2 linked regions of the Blastochloris viridis genome follow. Each later gene encodes a partner of the first gene's protein in a complex. Links are inferred from orthologs where the notes say so. Each region holds a gene or a part of one and is shown in the gene's direction. Other genes may lie near its edges.

The links.
Region 2: the proteins of ccmE (region 1) and ccmB are in contact, whole or in part, in a solved structure (PDB 8CE8), measured with the Escherichia coli proteins. The link is inferred for Blastochloris viridis from one-to-one orthologs.

Annotation. Positions count from the first base shown.
Region 1 is NZ_CP012946.1:2,593,676-2,606,296, reverse strand. The notes cover bases 5,359-8,245. They hold ccmE (cytochrome c maturation protein CcmE), read left to right. Parts: upstream 5,359-6,505; coding sequence 6,506-6,985; downstream 6,986-8,245. Other genes in these bases: BVIR_RS11350 (heme lyase CcmF/NrfE family subunit), read left to right, coding at 7,152-8,245; ccmI (c-type cytochrome biogenesis protein CcmI), read left to right, coding at 5,359-6,374. Outside these bases: BVIR_RS11385 (linear amide C-N hydrolase), read left to right, coding at 1-449; BVIR_RS11380 (response regulator transcription factor), read left to right, coding at 717-1,388; BVIR_RS11375 (ATP-binding protein), read left to right, coding at 1,489-2,907; BVIR_RS11370 (RT0821/Lpp0805 family surface protein), read left to right, coding at 3,042-3,515; BVIR_RS11365 (hypothetical protein), read left to right, coding at 3,637-5,052; more of ccmI, read left to right, coding at 5,187-5,358; more of BVIR_RS11350, read left to right, coding at 8,246-9,137; BVIR_RS11345 (cytochrome c-type biogenesis protein), read left to right, coding at 9,371-9,865; BVIR_RS16900 (hypothetical protein), read right to left, coding at 9,956-10,558; BVIR_RS11340 (Do family serine endopeptidase), read left to right, coding at 11,018-12,574. UniProt on the Escherichia coli protein: Heme chaperone required for the biogenesis of c-type cytochromes. Transiently binds heme delivered by CcmC and transfers the heme to apo-cytochromes in a process facilitated by CcmF and CcmH.
Region 2 is NZ_CP012946.1:431-9,204, reverse strand. What follows is about bases 5,607-8,562. They hold ccmB (heme exporter protein CcmB), read left to right. Parts: upstream 5,607-6,728; coding sequence 6,729-7,397; downstream 7,398-8,562. Other genes in these bases: BVIR_RS00005 (DsbE family thiol:disulfide interchange protein), read left to right, coding at 8,440-8,562; ccmD (heme exporter protein CcmD), read left to right, coding at 8,231-8,443; BVIR_RS00015 (heme ABC transporter permease), read left to right, coding at 7,486-8,223; ccmA (heme ABC exporter ATP-binding protein CcmA), read left to right, coding at 6,109-6,732; acnA (aconitate hydratase AcnA), read right to left, coding at 5,607-5,785. In the rest of the region: BVIR_RS00050 (IS1595 family transposase), read right to left, coding at 1-705; BVIR_RS00045 (GNAT family N-acetyltransferase), read left to right, coding at 815-1,369; BVIR_RS00040 (DUF2794 domain-containing protein), read right to left, coding at 1,371-1,727; BVIR_RS00035 (DUF1223 domain-containing protein), read right to left, coding at 2,241-2,981; more of acnA, read right to left, coding at 3,077-5,606; more of BVIR_RS00005, read left to right, coding at 8,563-8,774. UniProt on the Escherichia coli protein: Required for the export of heme to the periplasm for the biogenesis of c-type cytochromes.

The DNA of each region.
Region 1 (12,621 bases):
ACGACCAGCAGCTCGCGCTTGACACCTACTGGCAGGAGATCGGCGGTGCCGTCATGCTGCCGGGCACCAACCGCGCCGCCGACCGCTTCGTGCGGGCCTCATTCTACATCAACGCCATTCCGAAGACGGCCAACGAGGTGGAAGCGGTAGCCTCCACGTTCTCGGTCATTCGCAATGCGTCGGTCCCGCTCGGCATTTCGACGCCGGCCGAGCCGAACATCGCCTCCACGCTGTGGCGCTCGGTGTCGGACCAGAAGAACAAGCGCTACTATTTCGAATCGTCCCGGAGCCCGAGCTTGTTCTGGATCAATGTGTCGGAGCTGGCCTTCGCTCCCGGAACCCCGACCAAGAAACTCCTGCTGACCGGTGGCGCCATCTATGCCGGAAATGCCGCGGCGCAGTTCCAGCCGGCGGAGCCGTTCAAGTTCCTGCCGGCGTCGGTGAAGTAACCGTCTGTAACGACATCCGGCGGATCAGCCGGAAGCGGAACCGGTGCCGTTCATCCGGCAGCGGATGGCCGGATCTTTCGGACGTCGGCACGTTTCGTTGGTCGGACCGGTGGGTCCGACCAACGGCGTCGGCATCCAAGACCGTTGCGATCAGCCATCGTCACCACGGTTTCGAGGAGGTGACGGCGCGCAGATACGCAGGCAGAAAGCGGCGGCGATCCGGCCTGCGCCCCGATCATGCCGGAATGGCTCTGCTATAGTCGGCCGATGCGTCTGCTCGTCGTCGAAGATGATCCCGATCTCAATCGCCAGCTCGCCAGCGCACTGGAGGAGGCCGGCTACGCCGTCGACCGCGCCGTCGACGGCGAGGAGGGCCATTTCCTCGGCGATACCGAGCCCTACGACGCCGTGGTGCTCGACCTCGGCCTGCCCAAGATGGACGGACTGTCGGTGCTGGAGGCGTGGCGGCGGGCCGGCCGCACCATGCCGGTGCTGATTCTCACCGCGCGCGAGCGCTGGAGCGACAAGGTGCAGGGCTTCGACGCCGGCGCCGACGACTACGTCGCCAAGCCGTTCCATATGGAAGAAGTGCTGGCGCGGCTGCGGGCACTGCTGCGGCGCGCCGCCGGTCACGCCACCAGCGAGTTCACCTGCGGCCCGGTGCGGCTCGACACCCGCGCCAGCCGCGTCACCGTGGCGGGGCTGGCGGTCAAGCTGACCTCGCACGAATATCGCTTGCTGGCCTATCTGATGCACCACCAGGGCCGGGTGGTGTCGCGCACCGAGATCGTCGAGCATCTCTACGAGCAGGATTTCGACCGCGATTCCAACACCATCGAGGTGTTCGTCGGCCGCCTGCGCAAGAAGCTCGGGGTCGACGTCATCCAGACCGTGCGCGGCCTCGGCTATGTGCTCGCCCCGGCCGCCGGCGCCAGCTAAACCATGGCGCGCAAAACCGGTTCATCTTCGTCGCCGGATTGTGCGACAACGCGGCGGGCGGGGCCGGCCGGCAGCGTCGTCGGCGCAGGTGGAATGGGCGGTGGCTGAGAACACGCGGCATCCTCCGCAGCCGGAGGCCGACCGGCGCGCCGGCTCCAGCTCGTCGCTGGCGCTGCGGCTGTTTCTGTCGGCCGCGGTGGTGACGTCGCTGGTGCTGCTGGCCACCGGCATCGGGCTGTCGTCGCTGTATTCCGGGGCGCTGGAGCGGGCGTTCGACCGCCGGCTCGCCATCTACCTCAAGGCGCTGGTGGCCGCCGTCGCCGTGTCCGAATCGGGCGCCGAGGACGGCGACCTCGGCGAGCCGCTGTTCGATCTGCCGCTGTCGGGCTGGTACTGGCAGGTGGTGCGGGTCGACAGCTCCCCGGCCGAGGTGCGCGCCTCGCGCTCGCTGTTCGGCAGCACGCTGCTGCGGCTGGATCAGCGCGCGGTGCCGGAGGACGCCGACGGCATTCGCCACGGCTACGTCGCCGGCCCGGGCGAGCAGCCGCTGCGGCTCGCCGAACGCACCATCGACCTCGGCGAGGACGGCCGGCTGCTGGTCGCCGTCGGCGGCGACGCTCGCGAAATCGTCGAGGAGAGCGCCGGCTTCAACCTTGCGATCGGCACCACCTTCGCCGGCCTCGGCCTGCTGCTGGTGCTGACCACGCTGTTCCAGGTCGGCTATGGGCTGAGGCCGCTGCAGGCGCTGTCGAAGGGCCTGGCGGCGATCCGCGCCGGCACCGCCGACCGGCTGGAGGGCCCGTTCCCGCGCGAGGTCGCGCCGCTGGCGCGCGAGATGAACGCCCTGGTCGCCGCCAACCGCGAGGTGGTCGAGCGCGCCCGCACCCACGTCGGCAATCTCGCCCATGCCCTGAAGACGCCGCTGTCGGTGCTGCTCAACGAGGCCGCCGGCCGCGACGACGCGCTCGCCGCCAAGGTGCGCGAGCAGGTGGCGGTGATGCGCGAGCAGGTCGGCCACCACCTCGACCGCGCCCGCATCGCCGCCGCCGCCGCGCACGTCGCTAGCCTGACCGAGGTCGCGCCGGCGATCGCCGCGCTGGTGCGTACGCTGGAGAAGATCCACGCCGGGCGCGGGCTCACCTTCGCCACCGCGCTCGACCCCGACCTCAAGTTCCGCGGCGAGCGGCACGATCTCGACGAGATGATCGGCAACCTGATCGACAACGCCGCCAAATGGGCGTCGAGCCGGGTCGAGATCGAGGTGCTGGCCGAGCCGGCCGCCCATGCGCTCGATCGCCGCTTCCTGCGGGTGGTGATCGACGACGACGGCCCCGGCCTCACCGCCGACCAGCGCGAGGCGGTGGCCAAGCGCGGCAAGCGGCTGGACGAGACCAAGCCCGGCTCCGGCTTCGGCCTTGCCATCGCGGTGGAGACCGCAACCGAATATGGCGGCCGCCTGGTGCTCGGCGCCGCGCCGATCGGGGGCCTGCGCGCCGAGCTCATCCTGCCGGCGGGGTAGGGCGCCTGGCGTGCCCGCCTCCAAGCCCAGCTTTCGCCGGAATCCCGCCCTACCCGAAGCACAGGCCGCGACTCGCCGGCCGGTTCGCCGTCACGCCCAGGGCCAAGCCCGTCGCCAATTCCGGAGTGTTGCCGATGCATGTCCGCAAGTCTTTCGTCGCGGTCGCGACCGTCCTCGCGCTCGGCGGCTGCACCACCACCGATGATGGGCCCGGTACCAAGACCGTGGTCGGGGCCGGCACCGGCGCGATCATCGGCGGCCTCGCCGGCAGCGCCATCGGACACGGCGACGTCGGCTCGGTGGTGGCGGGTGCCCTGATCGGTGGCCTGATCGGCGGCGTCATTGGCGCCCAGCTCGACGAGCAGGACCGCCAGCGGGCTTATGCTGCGGAGGTCGAGGCGCTCGAACGGGGCCGCTCCGGCGCCCCGGTGTCCTGGCGCAACCCCGACAACGGCCACTACGGCACCGTGGTGCCCGGCCCGTCCTATCAGCGCTCCGGCCGCGACTGCCGCGAGTACACCCATACCATCTATATCGACGGCCGGCCGCAGACCGCGCGCGGCACCGCCTGCCGCGAGCCCGACGGGGCCTGGCGGCCGGTCGGCTGATTCGCCGCCGGCCACCGTTCGAAAATCCGTTAATTTCCGGGGCGGTGGCCGGGCGAATACCGAATTTTAAACGACGCCGCCATAGCTTGCCTCGATCTTTCGAATGGATGGGGGGGCCGGCATGGCGCAGCCGCGCAATGCGATCGACAAGCTGCGGAGCTATCTGGAGAACCTCACGCCCGAAGCCCGTGCGTTGGTCGTCGAAAAGCTCGAGCGCGAAGCCGCTGCCGGCGACGACACCGCGACCATCGTTCTCCAGGAGCTGCGCGGCACCGCGGCCTCGCCGGCCGAGGCGCCGCAGCCCCGCATCACCAGCCCCCAGCAGCTGTTCTTTCTGCCGGTCGAGCCGTTCCTGGCCGACGAGGTTTCGCCGACCAAGATTCGCGGCGTCATTCCGCGCGCCTGCCTGGAGCCGATCTGGACCTGGCTGAGCCGCGATGTGCTGCCGGCCGACATCAAGGCGTTCACCGTTGCGGTCGCGACCACGCTGCAGCCGGGCGATGAGGCCTCGGCACTGCGCATCGCCAAGAGCTTCCAGGACCACACCATCATCCGCATCCGCGCCGCGCTGACCGCGGCGGCGCGCGACGAGGTGGCGGCCCGCAAGCTGTCCGCGCAGCTCGGCTCCCAGCGCGAGGTCGAGGAGTTGCGCGACGTGCTGGCGATCCTGTGCGCCCGCGACGCGCTGGGGGCCATCGGTGGCCGCCTGCCGACCTCCATCAAGAACCTGTCCGATCAGAACCTGGACGCGGCGCGGGCGGTGTTCAACGGCTCGATGGCGCGCCACCCCGACGTGCTGCCCTACGCGCTGGCGCTGCTGATGAGGCGGCTGGCCCAGCCCTGGCAGATCGTCCGCGTCGCCATCAAGGCGGCCGAGACCGACGTTGCCGCCAAGATCGCCGAAACGCCGTTCGCGGCCGCGGTCGAGCTAGCCTTCGCCGATCTCGACCGCAAGGTGGCGCTGCTGAAGGCGCTGATGAAGCGGCGCGACTTTTCCGCGCTGGCGCCGGTGGTCAAGGATATCCACGACGACGCCCGCGGGTTCCGCACCGAGCTCGACCTGCGCGGCGATTCCGCCTGGAGCCGCCGGCTGGCGGCGATCCGCAAGGACATCGCCGCGCTGCTGTCGACGGAAATCGCCGCCTGCAGCACCGACATCCGCCGCCTGCTCAAGATGCGTACCCGCAAGGAGGCGGCGTCGGAACCGGCGGTTTCCGCCGCCGACGTCGCGACCGCGGAGGAGGCGATCGACCTTCTCCTGCTGTGCCGCACCTATGCCGGCGAGATCGCCCTCAACGAGGCGACCCAGCGCGCCACCTCCGAACTGAACGCGCTGCTGGACACCGGCACCGCCACGCTGATCGATGGCCTTCGCGTCGCCAGCGACGTCGAGAAGCCGTTCCGGCGCTCGCAGCTCGACGCGGCAATTCAGCTCTCCGGCCGGGTGTTCGGTCCCGGCTACGCACAAACGCTGACCAGGGCGGTCGATCTCGCTGCGCAGGGAAGGCAGGCCGAGCCGGCCGGCGAGCGCCGATAGGCCGCCCGATCTTGACGTCGACGCATTCCTCCCTTTGATGCTCCGCAAGGACCGGCCGGCTCCGGCTGCGTAGGGTCCCGGAAAAATTCCGGCGTGCCGCGTCGCAACCGACAGGTCGAGTTGCGGAGGGAAGAATGGTGTTCTGGGTCACGTTGGCGTCGATGACTGCTCTGGCAGCGCTGGCGGTCTTGCTGCCGCTGGTTCGTCGACGGACGGCCGCAGCCGCGCCCGATCTGGCCATCTACCGGGATCAACTCGCTGAGGTTGAACGCGATTTGGCCGGCGGCCAGATCACCGCCGCCGAGGCCGGCGCCGCCCGCGTCGAGGTCAAGCGCCGGCTGCTGGCCGCTGCTGATCGCCTTGCCGCCTCTGCGCCGGGTGCCGCGCGCGCGCGGGGCTGGGCGGTCGCCGCCGCCGGCCTGGTGGTGGTGCCGATGCTGGCGGTCGGTACCTATCTTGTGATCGGCGTGCCGGATCTGCCCGACCAGCCGATCGCGGCGCGCCGCGACGCGCCCTCCAATCACCAGGACTTCGCCGTGCTGATCGAGCAGGTCGAGGCGCGCCTGGCGGAGAACCCGGACGACGGCCGCGGCTGGGAAGTGCTGGCGCCGGTTTACATGCGCTCGGGCCGCTACGCCGATGCGGTGCGGGCCAACCAGAACGCGATGCGACTGCTGGGCGAGAGCGCCGACCGGCTGGCCGGTCTCGGCGAGTCGATGTTCGCTGCGGCCGGCGACGTCGTCACCCCGGAAGCGCGCGCGATCTTCGAGCGGGTCGCAGCGATGGACGCCAGGCAGCCCAAGGCGCGCTACTTCCTTGGCGTTGCCGACCACCAGGAGGGCAAGCGTGAATCGGCCGCCGCGCGGTGGCGGATGCAGCTTGCCGACACCGCGCCGGATTCGCCCTGGCGCGAGGTGCTGGAACAATCGCTCGCAGAAATCGCGGCCGAGGCCGCCAAGTCCGAGGCGGGCAAGTCCGAGGCGGGCAAGTCCTCCGAGGCGAGTAACCTCGACGCGGGCAAGCCCGAGGCCGCAAATGTGCTGCCGGGGCCGCGGGTCGAGAACATGCAGCCGGCCGCCGAGCCTTCGGCGGAGGCGCAGACCGCCATGGTTCGCGCCATGGTCGAGATGCTGGCGCAGAAGCTGCAAAACGACCGCGGCGACGTTGAAGGCTGGATGCGGCTGATGCGCGGCCACATGACGCTCGGCGAGGCCGACAAGGCCCGCGCCGCGCTGGCTGACGCCCGGACGGCGCTGCAGGCTGAACCGGACAAGCTGAGAAATGTCGAGACCTTCGCCAAGGGGCTCGGCCTGGGCGGCTGAGGCCCTGGCCGGCCGGCTTGCCGTTTTTCGACGAGGGTCTGGTTCGGCCGGATATCCGGATCAAAAGAGATCCTGATCCCGCGGTCGCCCGGATCCGGTATGAGACCGGGATCATCGGAAGGGTAGCGGACATGACCCGCAAGCAACGTCGCCTCGCTCTGATCGGCTCGGGACTCGCCGTGCTGGCAGTCGCCACCGGCCTGGTGCTGGTCGCGCTCAACGATTCCATCGTGTTCTTCAACTCGCCGACCGACGTGGTCGAGAAGGGCGTGGCGCCCGGCGAGCGCATCCGCCTCGGCGGCCTGGTGGCGAACGGCACCATCGAGCGCGGCGAACAGCTCAAGGTGCGGTTCAAGGTGACCGATGGCAACAAGGCCATTCCCGTCGCCTATACCGGCATCCTGCCCGACCTGTTCCGCGAGGGGCAGGGGGTCGTCACCGAGGGCAGCCTCGGCCCCGACGGCGTGTTCCTCGCTGACACCGTGCTCGCCAAGCACGACGAGAACTACATGCCGCGCGAAGTCACCGACGCGCTGAAGAAGCAGGGCCACTGGCAGGGCGAGGGGCCGGCACCGGGGGCGGCAGCCAGCACGCCCTCGACGCCGCGGTAGAGCATGATGCGCAAACGTGGACACCGGTTTTGCGGGAGCATCATGCGGGGGCAGCTTCATGATGCGCAAAGGCGGGCCCCGATTTTGCGAGAGCACCGTGCTCAAACGAAGGCTTAATGCGCGCCGGCGATTTCAGTGAAACACATCGCGCGGTAGGGACACGCTCATGATCGCCGAACTCGGCCATTACGCTCTTATCTTGGCGCTGGCCTTAGCGCTGGTGCAGTCGGTGCTGCCGGTGTGGGGCTCGCGTACCGGCGACGACGCCCTGATGGGCACCGCCGCGCCGGTGGCGCTGGCGCAAGCGCTGTTCGTCTCGCTGTCGTTTGCGGCGCTGACCTGGGCTTACGTGACCAGCGACTTCTCGGTCGCCAACGTCTACGAGAACTCGCACTCGGCCAAGCCGCTGATCTACAAGATCAGCGGCGTGTGGGGGAACCACGAGGGCTCGATGATGCTCTGGGTTCTCATCCTCGCCCTGTTCGGCGGGCTGGTGGCGGTGTTCGGCAAGAACCTGCCGCAGTCGCTGAAGGCCAACGTGCTGGCGGTGCAGGCGTGGGTGGCGCTGGCGTTCCTGCTGTTCATCCTGCTCACCTCCAACCCGTTCCTGCGCCTGGACCCGGCGCCGATCGAGGGCCGCGACCTCAACCCGATCCTGCAGGACGTCGGCCTCGCCATCCATCCGCCGCTGCTCTATTTCGGCTATGTCGGCTTCTCGATCTGCTTTGCCTTCGCGGTGGCGGCGCTGATCGACGGCCGGCTCGACGCCGCCTGGGCGCGCTGGGTGCGGCCGTGGGCGCTGACCGCCTGGATCTTCCTCACCCTCGGCATCGCGATGGGCTCGTACTGGGCCTATTACGAGCTGGGCTGGGGCGGCTGGTGGTTCTGGGACCCGGTCGAGAACGCCTCGTTCATGCCGTGGCTGATCGGCACCGCGCTGATCCACTCCGCGGTGGTGATGGAGAAGCGCGAGGCGCTGAAGGTTTGGACGGTGCTGCTCGCCATCCTCGCCTTCTCGCTGTCGCTGCTCGGCACCTTCCTGGTTCGCTCGGGCGTGCTCACCTCGGTGCACTCGTTCGCCACCGATCCGGCGCGCGGCGTGTTCATCCTCGCCATCCTGGTGCTGTTCATCGGCGGCTCGCTGTCGCTCTATGCCTGGCGGGCGCCGACCCTGAAGCAGGGCGGGCTGTTTGCGCCGGTGTCGCGCGAGGGCGCGTTGGTGCTCAACAACCTGTTCCTGTCGGCGGCGTGCGCGGCGGTGCTGGTCGGCACGCTTTATCCGCTGGCGCTGGAATCGATCACCGGCGAGAAGATTTCGGTCGGCGCACCGTTCTTCAACTCCACCTTCGTGCCGCTGATGATCCCGCTGCTGATCGCGATGCCGTTCGGGCCGCTGCTGGCCTGGAAGCGCGGCGATCTGCTCGGTGTCGTCCAGCGCCTGCTGGTGGCGATCGCGGCGGCGGTGTTCACCACCGGCATCCTGCTGGCGCTGGTGACGGGCGGCTCGGTGCTGGCGCCGCTCGCGGTCGGGCTTGCGGTGTTCATCATCGTCGGCGCGCTGGCCGACCTTGCCGAGCGCGCCGCGCTGTGGCGGGTGCCGCTCAAGGTGAGCTTCGCCCGCGCCCGCGGCCTGCCGCGCTCGGCCTGGGGCACCGCTTTTGCCCATATCGGCATGGGCCTCGTCATCCTCGGCATCGTCGGCGACAGCGCCTGGAAGAGCGAGGTGGTGCAGCGCGTCAAGATCGGCGAGAGCGTCAGCATCTCCGACTATACCCTGACGCTGGAGTCGCTGTTCCCGCGCAACGGCCCCAATTATCAGGAGGGCGTCGCGCGCTTCACCGTGTCGCGCAACGGCAAGACCATCGGCACCGTCGAGCCGTCGCGGCGCATCTTCCTGGCGCGGCGGATGCCGACCACCGAGGCGGCGCTGCTCACCCACGGCTTCTCGCAACTCTACATCGCGCCGGGCGAGACCTTCACCGAGAACTCGATCGACGTGCGGATCTACGACAAGCCGCTGGTGCTGTGGATCTGGCTCGGCTGTCTGGTGATGGTGGCCGGTGGCGGGCTGTCGCTGTCGGACCGGCGCTACCGGATCGGCGCGCCGCGCACCGCCAAGATGCGCAGCGCCACGCTGCAGCCGGCCGAGTGAGTGCCGCTATCCCTCTCCCGGTGCGGGAGAGGGCGTCCGAAGCCCTCGGGTCCGGCCTTCTTCGGCCGGCCCAAGGGACAGGCTCCGCGAGGGCGGGCGAGGGGCAAACCCGTGACCCGCCCGGCCCGGATGTCGCTTCGCCCAAACGTCGCCGCCCTCTCCCGCAACGGGGAAGGGACAACAGCCCGGTTCTGCCGATGACGGAGCCGTCATCTGGAGGTCGATTGAACGTCATGATCCAGGCATTCAGCATCGTCTTACGCAAGCACTGGTTCCGCGGCGCGATCGTGGCGCTGGCGTTGGCGGCGCCGCTGCCCGCGCTCGCGGTGCAGCCCTCCGAGGTGCTGTCCGATCCGGCGCAGGAGGCGCGGGCGCGCGAGCTCTCCAAGGAGCTGCGCTGCATGGTCTGCCAGAATCAGTCGATCGACGATTCCGACGCTGGCCTCGCCAAGGACCTGCGCGTGCTGGTGCGCGAGCGCATCCAGGCCGGCGACAACGACCAGCAGGTGTTCGACTTCCTGGTGGCGCGCTACGGCGACTTCGTGCGGCTGCGGCCGCCGTGGGAATTGTCGACCGTCCTGCTGTGGCTGAGCCCGCTCGCCATCCTCGTCGGCGGCGGCATCGGCATCGTCGTCGCAGCCCGTCGCCGCCGCACCGCTGCTACCGCCACCGCGGCGCTGAGCGCGGATGAGGAAAAGCGCGTCGCCGACCTGCTGCGCTCGGAGTGACGCGAACTCGGGGCGATCAGGCCGGATTTCGTGGCGCCGTCGCCGAAAAATACTCTCCTGATGACAACTTTTCAGGTCGCTATGTTTAATTTATCGGGGCGGCAGTCCATAACCCAACAGTAATTGATCCAATTGACGCGGTGTCAGCGGCGGCTGGCCGCTCTTGGCATCCGTATCTCGAAATTCGATGCACCGCAGGACGAACGTCGCGTAGACGTCATCTGCCTCTGTGCACGAGTTCGGGATAGGGAAGCGTCGGCGACCGACACACTTTCTGACCGCAGCCGTGGCGCGGGAGTCGTAAATAAAAAAAGCGTTTGGATTATGAAAATGTAAGTATTTTGAGGTGAACGACCGCCGCTCGCGTTTCGTAAGTCTTTTCATGAGAAGTGTAAATCGCTGATGGACAGCGAGTACGCGGGATAGATTTTCTTTGTCAACGAATTCAATGTCAGAAATTTCTTTAAGCCAAGCGTCGAGAGGTGATGCCTTGATCTCCGGTGCGATGGTCTGATGTAGATCTTTGCCTGCGATGATGGCATCTCCAGCGCCGCGCTCGATTGCGGCGGAGTAGGCGCGTCCTATCAACCATAATTTGCCGGAAATTACATCGTTATCGGTGTGTTGAGGTCTTTCGCGACACATGCGGTAGAGAACCTCATTGCCCCAGCCCCAAGGAAAAATTTCATCCATACTTTAGCCCTACAACAAAATTCAGTGAAAAAGACAAATCCGCGGATCGCGATCTCGCCGTTCACCCGGAAGCCCTTGGTTGCCCCACGCAATGGGCCCGGTGCGGCAAAGAGAGGTTGAAGGCGCCTCCTGGGATGCAATCGAACAGTGGGGTGCCGCCGAGCAGTGGTCAAGTCTCGGCGTGCAGCGTTCAGCTGTAGTCACTCCGGCGGATCCAGCCGGCTGTTGGGTTCGTGACTTTCGAGCTGATAAAATATTCTGAATCAAAGTGTTAGCGGTACCGAAACTCTTGAATTTTGACGGCGCAGGTCCGCCACCAGGGCCGGCCGCAATGACGTTAGGATAGGGTCGCGGCCGCGGAATTACCAAACTTTCATCGACGCTCCAGCCCGCGGTAAGGTGGAGAACGTCACTCTCCGGCTCAACAGGGCGGCAATGCCCGTTTCGGAGAGATCTCAGATGTCCCCCATCGTTCAGACTCCGCCGTCGTCTGGGTCGCGCTCGCCGCGCCGGAACCGGTTGCTCGCCGGCGTCGCCGTGCTCGCGCTGCTGGGCGTCGGCACGTTCAGCCTGTCGCCGTTGCTGGTCCGCGACGTTGCCCAGGCCCAGTCGACCCAGTCCCAGACTGCCCAGCTCCAGGCCACGCCGAACCGCCTCACCGCATCCTCGTTCAGCTTCGCCGACGTGGTCGAGCGGGTGCGGCCAGCGGTGGTCAGCGTCCGCGTCAAGACCGAGACCGTCGCCGAGCCGATGCAGTTCGGCGGCGAGGACGATGAGGCCGCGCCGATGCCTCCCGGCGGCATGGAGCGCTTCTTCCGCGAGTTTGGTGAGCGCTTCGGCCGCGGCGGTCCGCACGGCTTCGGCCCGCGCCAGCCGCACCGCTTCGGCCAGTCGCAGGGCTCCGGCTTCTTCATCTCCGCCGATGGCTACATCGTCACCAACAACCACGTGGTGGATCGCGCCGCCAGCGTCGAGGTGGTGACGGACGATGGCCGCACCCTCAACGCCAAGGTGGTCGGCACCGACCAGCGCACCGACCTCGCGCTGCTCAAGGTCGACGGCGGCTCCTATCCGTTCGTGACGCTGGGCGAAAAGGCTCCGCGGATCGGCGATTGGGTGGTGGCGGTCGGCAATCCGTTCGGCCTCGGCGGCACCGTGACCGCCGGCATCATCTCGGCGCGCGGCCGTGACATCGGCTCGGGACCCTATGACGACTTCGTCCAGATCGACGCGCCGGTGAACCGCGGCAATTCCGGCGGCCCGACCTTCAACCTCGATGGCGAGGTGATCGGCGTCAACACCGCGATCTTCTCGCCGTCCGGCGGCAGCGTCGGCATCGCCTTCGCCATTCCGGCCGAGACGGTTCGGACGGTGGTCACCAGCCTGCGCGAGCACGGCACGGTGACCCGCGGCTGGATCGGCGTGCAGATTCAGCCGGTTACCGCCGAGATCGCCGACGGCCTCGGTCTGAGCAAGGCCGAGGGTGCGCTGGTGGCCGATCCGCAGCCCAACGGTCCCGCCGCCAAGGCCGGCATCAAGGCCGGCGACGTCATCACCCAGGTCAACGGCAAGCCGGTGCGCGACGCCCGCGAGCTCGCCCGCCGCATCGCCGCCGAGAAGCCCGGCGAGGCGATCAAGCTCACCGTCGTCTCCGACCGCAAGGAACGCACTGTCGAGTTGAAGCCCGGCCAGTTTCCGGACGACCAGCAGGCCCCGAAGCGCTTCGGTCAGGTGCCATCTGACCGAAGCGTTCCCCACCTCGGGCTGACGCTGGCACCCACGCCCGACGGTTCCGGTGTCGCGGTCCGCGACATCGAGCCGGGCGGCCCCGCCGCCGCCGCCGGGCTGCGCCAGGGCGACCAGATCCTCGACGTCAACGGCCGCAGCGTCGGCAGCATTGGCGATGTTCGCGAGGCGGTGCAGGCGGCGACCGACGCCAAGAAGCGCAGCGTGCTGATGCGCGTCAAGAACGGCGAGTCCAGCCGCTTCGTCGCGCTCAAGGTCGGGCAGGGCTGACGCCCGCCTGGCTCATCCATTCGGACCTGCGGTCGCTTTCGTCGCCC
Region 2 (8,774 bases), 2.6 Mb from region 1 along the record:
CTCAATCGTGTTCGTGTGGACCTCGCCCACGACGTACTCTTCCTTGCCGTGGCGGACGACGCCATGGTCGGCGAATTCACGGCCGATGTGCAGGTAGTGGCCGGCTTCGTCGGTCGCGAGGCGCGCTTCCTTGCTCATGTTCTCGCGCAGGATCGGGGCGATGGTCGCGGGCTTGAGGTCGTCCACGACCATGCTGCGGGCCTGCTTGGTTTCGCGATCAACGAGGGTGAGCACCTTCATCTTGTGATGGTAGGCGCGGCGCACCGGCTTGCCGGGCTCGCGACCGATAAAGGTCTCGTCCACTTCCACGATGCCGCCTTCGCCGCCCATGGGCGCGAGATCGCCAGAGCGCATAGCCTCGCGGATGCGGTGCATCATGAACCACGCCGTCTTATACGTGACTTCAAGGATGCGGTGCATCTGGTGCGCGCTCACGCCTTTTTTGGAAGCGCAGATCAGATAGACCGCCTGTAGCCACTTGTGCAGTTCGACATGAGAGGACTCGAAGACCGCTCCCACGCGAACCGTGAACTGCTTGCGGCAGTCGGCGCATTTACGAAGGCCAATGCGGGTCTTCGCCAGATCATAGTGCTTACCCATGTTGCCGCAATGCGGGCAGACAGGCCCCTTCGGCCACAGGATCGCCTCGACATGGGCGAACGCGGCGGCTTCGTCGTGAAAGAAGGGCTTGGAAAGCACGGACATGACTTATCTCCTTGAGATTCAAGGTACTAAATCATCCGTGGTTCGTCAAGTATATAATCGCCTTTGCTTTGGGGAAGATGCGGGGTCCCCCGCCGGCGGGATTTGGCGTATGCGTCGTGCCATGCTGACAGCCTTCACCCTCCGCCCCGCCGCGGACGGCGACGTTCCCGCCATCACCGCGATCTATGCAAAGGCCGTGCGCACCGGCACCGCCTCCTTCGAGCTCGACCCGCCCGACGAGGCCGAGATGCGCCGCCGCCTCGACGTCGTCACCGCGTTCGGCGGGCCCTATCTGGTGGCGGCCGGTGCGGACGGCGGCGTGCTCGGCTACGCCTACGCCGGGGCCTACCGCACCCGGCCGGCCTATCGCTTCACGGTGGAGGATTCGATCTATCTGGCCGAGGGTGCCTGCGGCCGCGGCATCGGTCGCGCCCTGCTCGGCCGGCTGATCGCCGAGACCACCGCGCGCGGCTTTCGCCAGATGGTGGCGGTGATCGGCGACCAGGACAACGCGCCCTCGATCGGCCTGCATGCCGCGATGGGGTTTCGCATGGTCGGCTCGCTGGTGTCGACCGGCTGGAAGCACGGCCGCTGGCTCGACAGCGTGCTGATGCAGCGCCCGCTGGGCGAAGGCGACGGCCTGCCACCGCCGCCCGGACGCTGACTCAGCCAGCCACCAGCCGCACCGGCTTGTCGAGCGCGCTCAGCACCCGGGCGAGGTCGGAGCCGCGCTTCAGGATCAGCCCGGTCGCCGTCACCACGCTGTAGGCGCCCTGCTTGCGGGCGAGGCGCGGGACCTTCTCGACCCGATACAGCGCCACCTCGGCCGAGCGCCGAAACACCGAGAACACCGCGCGGTCCTTGAGAAAGTCGATGGCGTAGTCGCGCCATTCGCCGGTGGCGACCTTGCGGCCGTAGAGGTTCAGGATGCTGTCGAGTTCGCGACGGTCGAAGGTGATGTACGCCGGCGCGGCTCCGATGGCGGCGATGGCGGCGGGCGGCACGGTCCAATCGACCGGCATGCCGCCGCGGGCCTGGCTAGGGTCGATGTCGTCCAAGCGCGCCTCCTGCTGGAGAATGTCACCCTTGCGTCATGATCGCTGGAATTTGGCGGCGTTCAAGCGGAAACGGCGGCATCGCCGCGGCCCAATCCCGCAAGGCTCAGTCATGGCAGCCCAAGGCGTACGCCATTATTTTCGGGCGGCCGGAACAACACGAGAGTCTCACGGTTATTGAGCCAAGGACCGACCGGCGCGGTGCCTCGGCAAAACCCCAGCCCCCCAGCCCCCGGGGTATAGCTCGGTCGGTCCACCTTTCGGCCGTGACGGCCTGAGCGTGAGAAACGCCCAGGCTAGAGCATTTTCCGCACAAGTGGGTTCCGGTTGTGCGAAAGAAAATGCGAAATTACAAAGACCTAGAGCATCTGACCTGATGCAGTCAGGTCGGATGATGCTCTAGCCTGCTGCCGACAGCGCCGTCAGATCGGTCGAGTTCGATGTTCGCCACCCTCGCAGGGTGGCGTTTTGGTATCGGGCTCAGCGCAGCGCCGCGGTGGCGGCGCCGATCACCGGCCCGAGCCGCCCCTCCGGCGCATCCTGCACCAGCACCACCACCAGATCGCAGCCCTCGTCCAGCCACTCGGCGGTGTCGAGGCTGACGGTGACCCTCCGGCCGCTCCAGCTCGCGACCTTGGTCATCGACCGCACGACGTTGCGATAGGTCGCGGTGCGGCCGGCATTCTCGCCGCGGCCGATGTCGACCCGGACGCGGCGCTGGACGCCGAGCGCCCACACCTCGCCGCTGCGGCCGCCGGCGTCGGCGATGGTGACGTCGACGCGGCCATCGCCCGGCTCGGCCGACACCCGCACCGGCAGCGTGGCTCGGGTCAGCGCCCTGGCGGTGCGCAGGGCGTGCTCGATGGTCGCCCGGTCATGGCCGGGCGCCGACTCGCGGCCATTGACGACCATCTGCGGCGTGAACAGCCGGCGGTCGCCGAGCGATGCGGCATAGGCCCGCTGGCGCGCGCTGTTGCCGGGCTGCGCCAGCGTGTCCTTCCAGCCGAGATAGTCCCAGTAGTCGACCGCCAGCGACAGCGCGATCACGCCCGGCCGGTCGGCCAGCTCGCTGATGTAGGAATCGGCGGGCGGGCAGGACGAGCAGCCCTGGCTGGTGAACAGCTCCACCACCATGGGCGCATCGCCGCTGGCGAACGCCGCGGCCGGGGCGACCGGGGCCAGCGCCAGCACAACACTGAGGATCCGCAGGGGCAGCTTCATCGAGCGTTGTCATAAACCGCGCCGCGTCCGCGGAGGAGTCACGTCTGTGTGTGGCCTCGCCGCCGCACGCAACGGCCGGCGGCGAGGCCACCGATTTACGCCGCCAGCCCGCGCAGCACGTAGTGCAGGATGCCGCCGTTCTTGAAGTACTCGAGCTCGTCGAGCGTATCGATCCGGCTGAGCAGCGGCACGTCGAAGGTCTCGCCATCGCCGCGCGTGATTGTGGCGGTCAGGGTCTGGCGCGGCTTCAGGCCGTTCTCCAGGCCCTTGATGGTGACGGTCTCGTCACCCTTCAGCCCCAGGCTCTGCCACGAGGTGCCCTCGAAGAACACCAGCGGCAGCACGCCCATGCCGACCAGGTTGGAGCGGTGGATGCGCTCGAACGACTGGGCGATCACCGCGCGGACGCCGAGCAGGTTGGTGCCCTTGGCCGCCCAGTCGCGCGAGGAGCCGGTGCCGTATTCCTTGCCGGCGAACACCACCAGCGGCACCTTCTCCTTGCGGTAGCGCATCGCCGCGTCATAGATCGGCAGTTCGTCGCCGGAGGGATAGTGGACGGTGAGCCCGCCCTCCTTGCCGCCCAGCATCTGGTTCTTGATGCGGATGTTGGCGAAGGTGCCGCGCATCATCACCTCGTGGTTGCCGCGGCGGGTGCCGTACTGGTTGAAGTCGGCCACCGGCACGCCGTGCGCGGTGAGGTACTTGCCGGCCGGGGACGCCGCCTTGATCGAGCCGGCCGGCGAGATGTGGTCGGTGGTGATCGAGTCGAGGAACAGGCCGAGCACCCGCGCCTTGTCGATGTCGGTGATCGGCTTGGGCTCGGCGCCCATCCCGACGAAATAGGGCGGGTTCTGCACGTAGGTCGAGGCGTTCTCCCAGGTGTAGGTCAGGCCGCCGGTGACCTTGATCTTGCGCCAGTTGGCATCGCCCTTGAACACGTCGGCGTATTTGGCCTTGAAGATCTTCTTGGTGACGAACTTGCGCACCAATGCGGCGACGTCGCGCTGCGAGGGCCAGATGTCTTGAAGGAAGACCGGCTTGCCGTCCTTGCCGGTACCGAGCGGCTCGGTGGTGAGGTCCTTTGCGACCGAGCCGGCCAGCGCATAGGCCACCACCAGCGGCGGCGAAGCGAGGTAGTTGGCCTGGACGTCCGGGTTCACCCGGCCTTCGAAATTGCGGTTGCCCGACAGCACCGCGGCGGCAATCAGCTTGTTGTCGTTGATCGATTTGGACACCGCCTCCGGCAGCGGGCCGGAATTGCCGATGCAGGTGGTGCAGCCGAACCCGACCAGGTTGAACCCGACCTTGTCTAAGTCCTTCTGCAGCCCGGCCGCCGCAAGATACTCCGCCACCACCTGCGAGCCCGGCGCCAGCGAGGTCTTCACCCACGGCTTGGCCTTCAGCCCCTTGGCCACCGCGTTGCGGGCGACGAGGCCCGCCGCCATCATCACGTAGGGGTTCGAGGTGTTGGTGCACGAGGTGATGGCGGCGATCGCCACGTCGCCATGGTGCAGCTCGTAAGCGGCGCCCTCGACCGGGGCCGCCTTGTCCTGTTCGCCAGGACGCTTGAACTCTGCTGCCAGCGCCTCGGCGAAGCGCGCCTTGACGTCAGGCAGCAGCACGCGGTCCTGCGGCCGCTTCGGCCCGGCCACTGACGGCTCGACGGTGGAAAGGTCGAGCTCCAGCGTGTCGGTGAACACCGGCTCGGGCGTGGCGCGGGTGCGGTAGAGCCCCTGGGCCTTGGCGTACTTCTCGACCAAGGCGACGCGGGCCGACTTGCGGCCGGTGTCGGCGAGGTAGCGCAGCGTATCCTCGTCGGTCGGGAAGAAGCCGCAGGTGGCGCCGTATTCGGGGGCCATGTTGGCGATGGTGGCGCGGTCTTCCAGCACCAGGGCGTTGAGGCCGGAGCCGAAGAACTCGACGAACTTGCCGACCACACCCTTCTTGCGCAGCATCTGCGTGATCGTCAGCACCAGGTCGGTGGCGGTGACGCCCTCGCGGATCTTGCCGGTGAGGCGGAAGCCCACCACCTCCGGGATCAGCATCGAGATCGGCTGGCCGAGCATGGCCGCCTCCGCCTCGATGCCGCCGACGCCCCAGCCCAGCACGGCGAGGCCGTTGATCATGGTGGTGTGGCTGTCGGTGCCGACCAGGGTGTCGGGATAGGCCACCTCGACGGTCGCGGCCTTGCCGCGCTTGATCACCTTCTCCTTCTTGGTCCACACCGTCTGGGCGAGGTACTCAAGATTGACCTGGTGGCAGATGCCGGTGCCGGGCGGCACCACCGAGAAGTTGGCGAACGCCGACTGGCCCCATTTGAGGAAGCGGTAGCGCTCGCCGTTGCGCTGATATTCCAGATCGACATTCTGCTTCAGCGCCCGTGCGGTGCCGAAATTGTCGACGATCACCGAGTGGTCGATGACGAGGTCGACCGGCACCAGCGGGTTGATCTGCTTGGGATCGCCGCCGAGCGTGGCCACGGCGTCGCGCATCGCGGCGAGGTCGACCACCGCCGGCACGCCGGTGAAGTCCTGCATCAGGACGCGCGCCGGGCGGAACGCGATTTCGCGCTCGGACTTGCCCTTCGACGTCAGCCAGTCCGCCATCGCCTTGATGTCGTCCTTGGTGACGGTGCGGCCATCCTCAAAGCGCAGCATGTTCTCCAGCAGCACCTTCATCGAAAACGGCAGGCGGGAAATGCCTTTCAGTCCGTTCTTCTCGGCGGCTTTGAGGCTGTAATAGGCGTAGGTCTTCGTGCCGACCGTGAGAGTCTTGCGGCACTTGAAGCTGTCGAGCGAAGTCATGGCGGAAGCCGTTCCCGAATGAAGGTGAAATCTGGCACGCCGCACAGGGCCAATGCCGAGAGTCCGGCCAAGCCAACTGGCCACCCCCCAAGATCATTGCGACGGCACTGCGGCTTATAGCCCCTTCAAACAACACGCGCGAGATCTGCCGAAACGCCTGCGACGAATGTCGCAATTTGAGGCGGCAAAGCCGGCCCGCCGCGGCGCGATCGCCGTCGCTACCGGCGTGTTGCGAGCGCCGCCGGCACGCCGGGGCCTCTTGCGCGCGGGGAGCGGGCGTGGTGTTGGTCTTCTCCCGTCCCGTTTCGCCGGTTTCTCTCGTCATGCCGTCACAACAGCGCCTCGTCGGCGAGCGTCTCATCTGCGAACGCGGCGGCCGCGAGGTGTTTCGCGACCTCTCGTTTTCGCTCGCCGCCGGTCGGGCGCTGGCGCTGGTCGGGCCGAACGGCGCCGGCAAATCGTCGCTGCTCCGCCTCACCGCCGGACTGGTGCGGCCGGTGTCGGGCACGCTGGAGCTTAAGGGGTTCGACCCCGAACTCACCGTGGCGGAGCAGGCGCACTATCTCGGCCATCTTGACGCGTTGAAGCCGGCGCTCACCGTGGCGGAGAACCTCGATTTCTGGATCCGCGCCCTCGGCGGCGGCCCCGGCGTTGCGCTCGGCGTCGCGCTCGACCAGGTCGGGCTGGCACGGCTCGCCGAGCTGCCGGCGCAGTATCTCTCGGCCGGCCAACGGCGGCGGCTGGCGCTGGCCCGGCTGCTGGTGGTGCATCGGCCGCTGTGGCTGCTCGACGAGCCGACCACCGCGCTCGACGTCGCCGCTCAGGCGCGGCTGTTCGAGCTGATCGCCGGCCACCTTGCCGCCGGCGGCTTGGTGATGGCGGCAACCCACCAGCCGCTCGCCGTCACCACCGACGAACTCAAGCTCGCCGGGGAGGCGGTGCAATGACCGCTTTGACGTCCATCGTCTTGCGCGACCTGCGGCTGGCCGTCCGCGTCGGCGGCGGCGCCTTCGTCGGCGTGCTGTTCTTCCTCACCGTGGTGGTGGTGATGCCGTTCGCCATCGGCCCGGACCTCAATCTCTTGCGCCGCATCGGCCCGGCCATCCTGTGGGTCGGCGCGCTGCTGGCGAGCCTGCTCGCGCTCGACCGGCTGTTCGCCCAGGATCAGGAGGACGGCACGCTCGACCTCCTCTTGATGGCGCACACCCCGCTGGAGCTGGTCGCCGCCACCAAGGGCCTCGCCCATTGGATCGCCACCGGCGTGCCGCTGGTGCTGGCGGCGCCGGTGCTGTCGCTGCTGCTCAATCTGGAGCCGGCGGCGATCGGCGCGGTGGTGCTGACGCTGCTGGTCGGCACCCCGGCGCTTACCTTCATCGGGCTGGTCGGCGCGGCGCTGGCGGTGACGCTTCGGCGCGGCGGCCTGTTGGTGGCGGTGCTGATCTTGCCGCTGTCGATCCCGATCCTGGTGTTCGGCATCTCGGCCTCGAACGCCGCCGTCACCGGCGGCGTGCCGTTCGGGGCGCCGTTCACGATCCTGTGCGCGCTCTCGCTCGGCAGCCTGGTGCTGGGGCCGGTCGCCGCCGGCGCCGCGATCCGGGCCGGGCTCGACTGAGGCGGAACGGACGCCGCCGCCTACGTGGATTCGCTGGCCCTTGACGCAGCGCATTGCAGGCCGCCGGCTCTCCCGGTAAAAGCCGCCCATGGCGCTCATCGATCTGGCTAATCCTACGCGGTTCCTCGCGTTCGCCCGCACGCTCATTCCGCTTTGCGGTGCGCTCGCCGCCGGCCTGCTCGCCGTCGGCATCTACTTCGCTTTCTTCGTGGCCCCGGAGGACTATCAGCAGGGCGCCACCGTCCGCATCCTCTACATCCACGTGCCCTCCGCCTGGCTGGGCATGGCCTGCTACGTGGTGATGACGCTGTCGGCGATCGGCACGCTGGTGTGGAAGCACCCGCTGGCCGACGTATCGCAGAAAGCCGCCGCCCCGATCGGCGCCGCCTTCACCCTGTTGTGCCTGCTCACCGGCGCGCTGTGGGGCCGGCCGATGTGGGGTACCTACTGGGTGTGGGATGCCCGGCTGACCTCGACCCTGGTGCTGCTGCTGATCTATCTCGGCCTGATCGCGCTGTGGCGCACGGTGGAGGACCCCGGCCGCGCCGGGCGTGCCGCCGCGGTGCTGACCCTGGTCGGCGCGGTGAACATCCCGATCATCAAGTTCTCGGTCGACTGGTGGAACACGCTGCATCAGCCGACCTCGGTGATCCGGCTCGACGGCCCGACCATCCATTCCTCGATCCTGACGCCGCTGCTGATCATGGCGCTCGGCGCCACCGCGCTGTTCATCACGCTGCACCTGTCCGCCATGCGCAACGAAATCCTGCGCCGGCGTGTTCGCACGCTGCGCATCCTCGCCGCCCAGCGCGGCGCCACCGCGTGAGCCCGTCATGATCGACCTTGGACCGCACGCCCTGTTCATCCAGCTCGCCTGGGGCGCCGCCGTGGCGATCACGCTCGGCCTGATCGCCTGGGTGATGCTCGACTATCGCGCCCGCCGCCGCGAACTCGCCAAGCTCGAGGCCGTGGCCGACGCCCGGCGCCGGCCGGCCGCGACGACGCCCAAGCCGGCGGCGGCGGTGGAAGGAGCCGGCCTGCCATGACCTCGACCGAAAAGACCCCTGCCGCCCCGCGCCGGCTGAGGCTCGCGCTGCTGCCGCTCGGCCTGTTCGCCGCGCTGACAACGCTGTTCTGGGTCGGGCTGTTCTCGGGCGACAAATCGAAGATTCCGTCCGCCCTGATCGGCAAGCCGGTGCCGGCGTTCGCGCTGACGCCGCTGCCGGGCAGCGGCCTGCCGGGGTTCGGCGCCGACACGCTGAATGGCCAGGTCACCTTGGTGAACGTGTGGGCGTCGTGGTGCATCCCCTGCCGTGAGGAGCACCCCCAGCTGGTCGAACTCGCCAAGGACCCGCGGTTCAAGCTTTATGGCCTGAA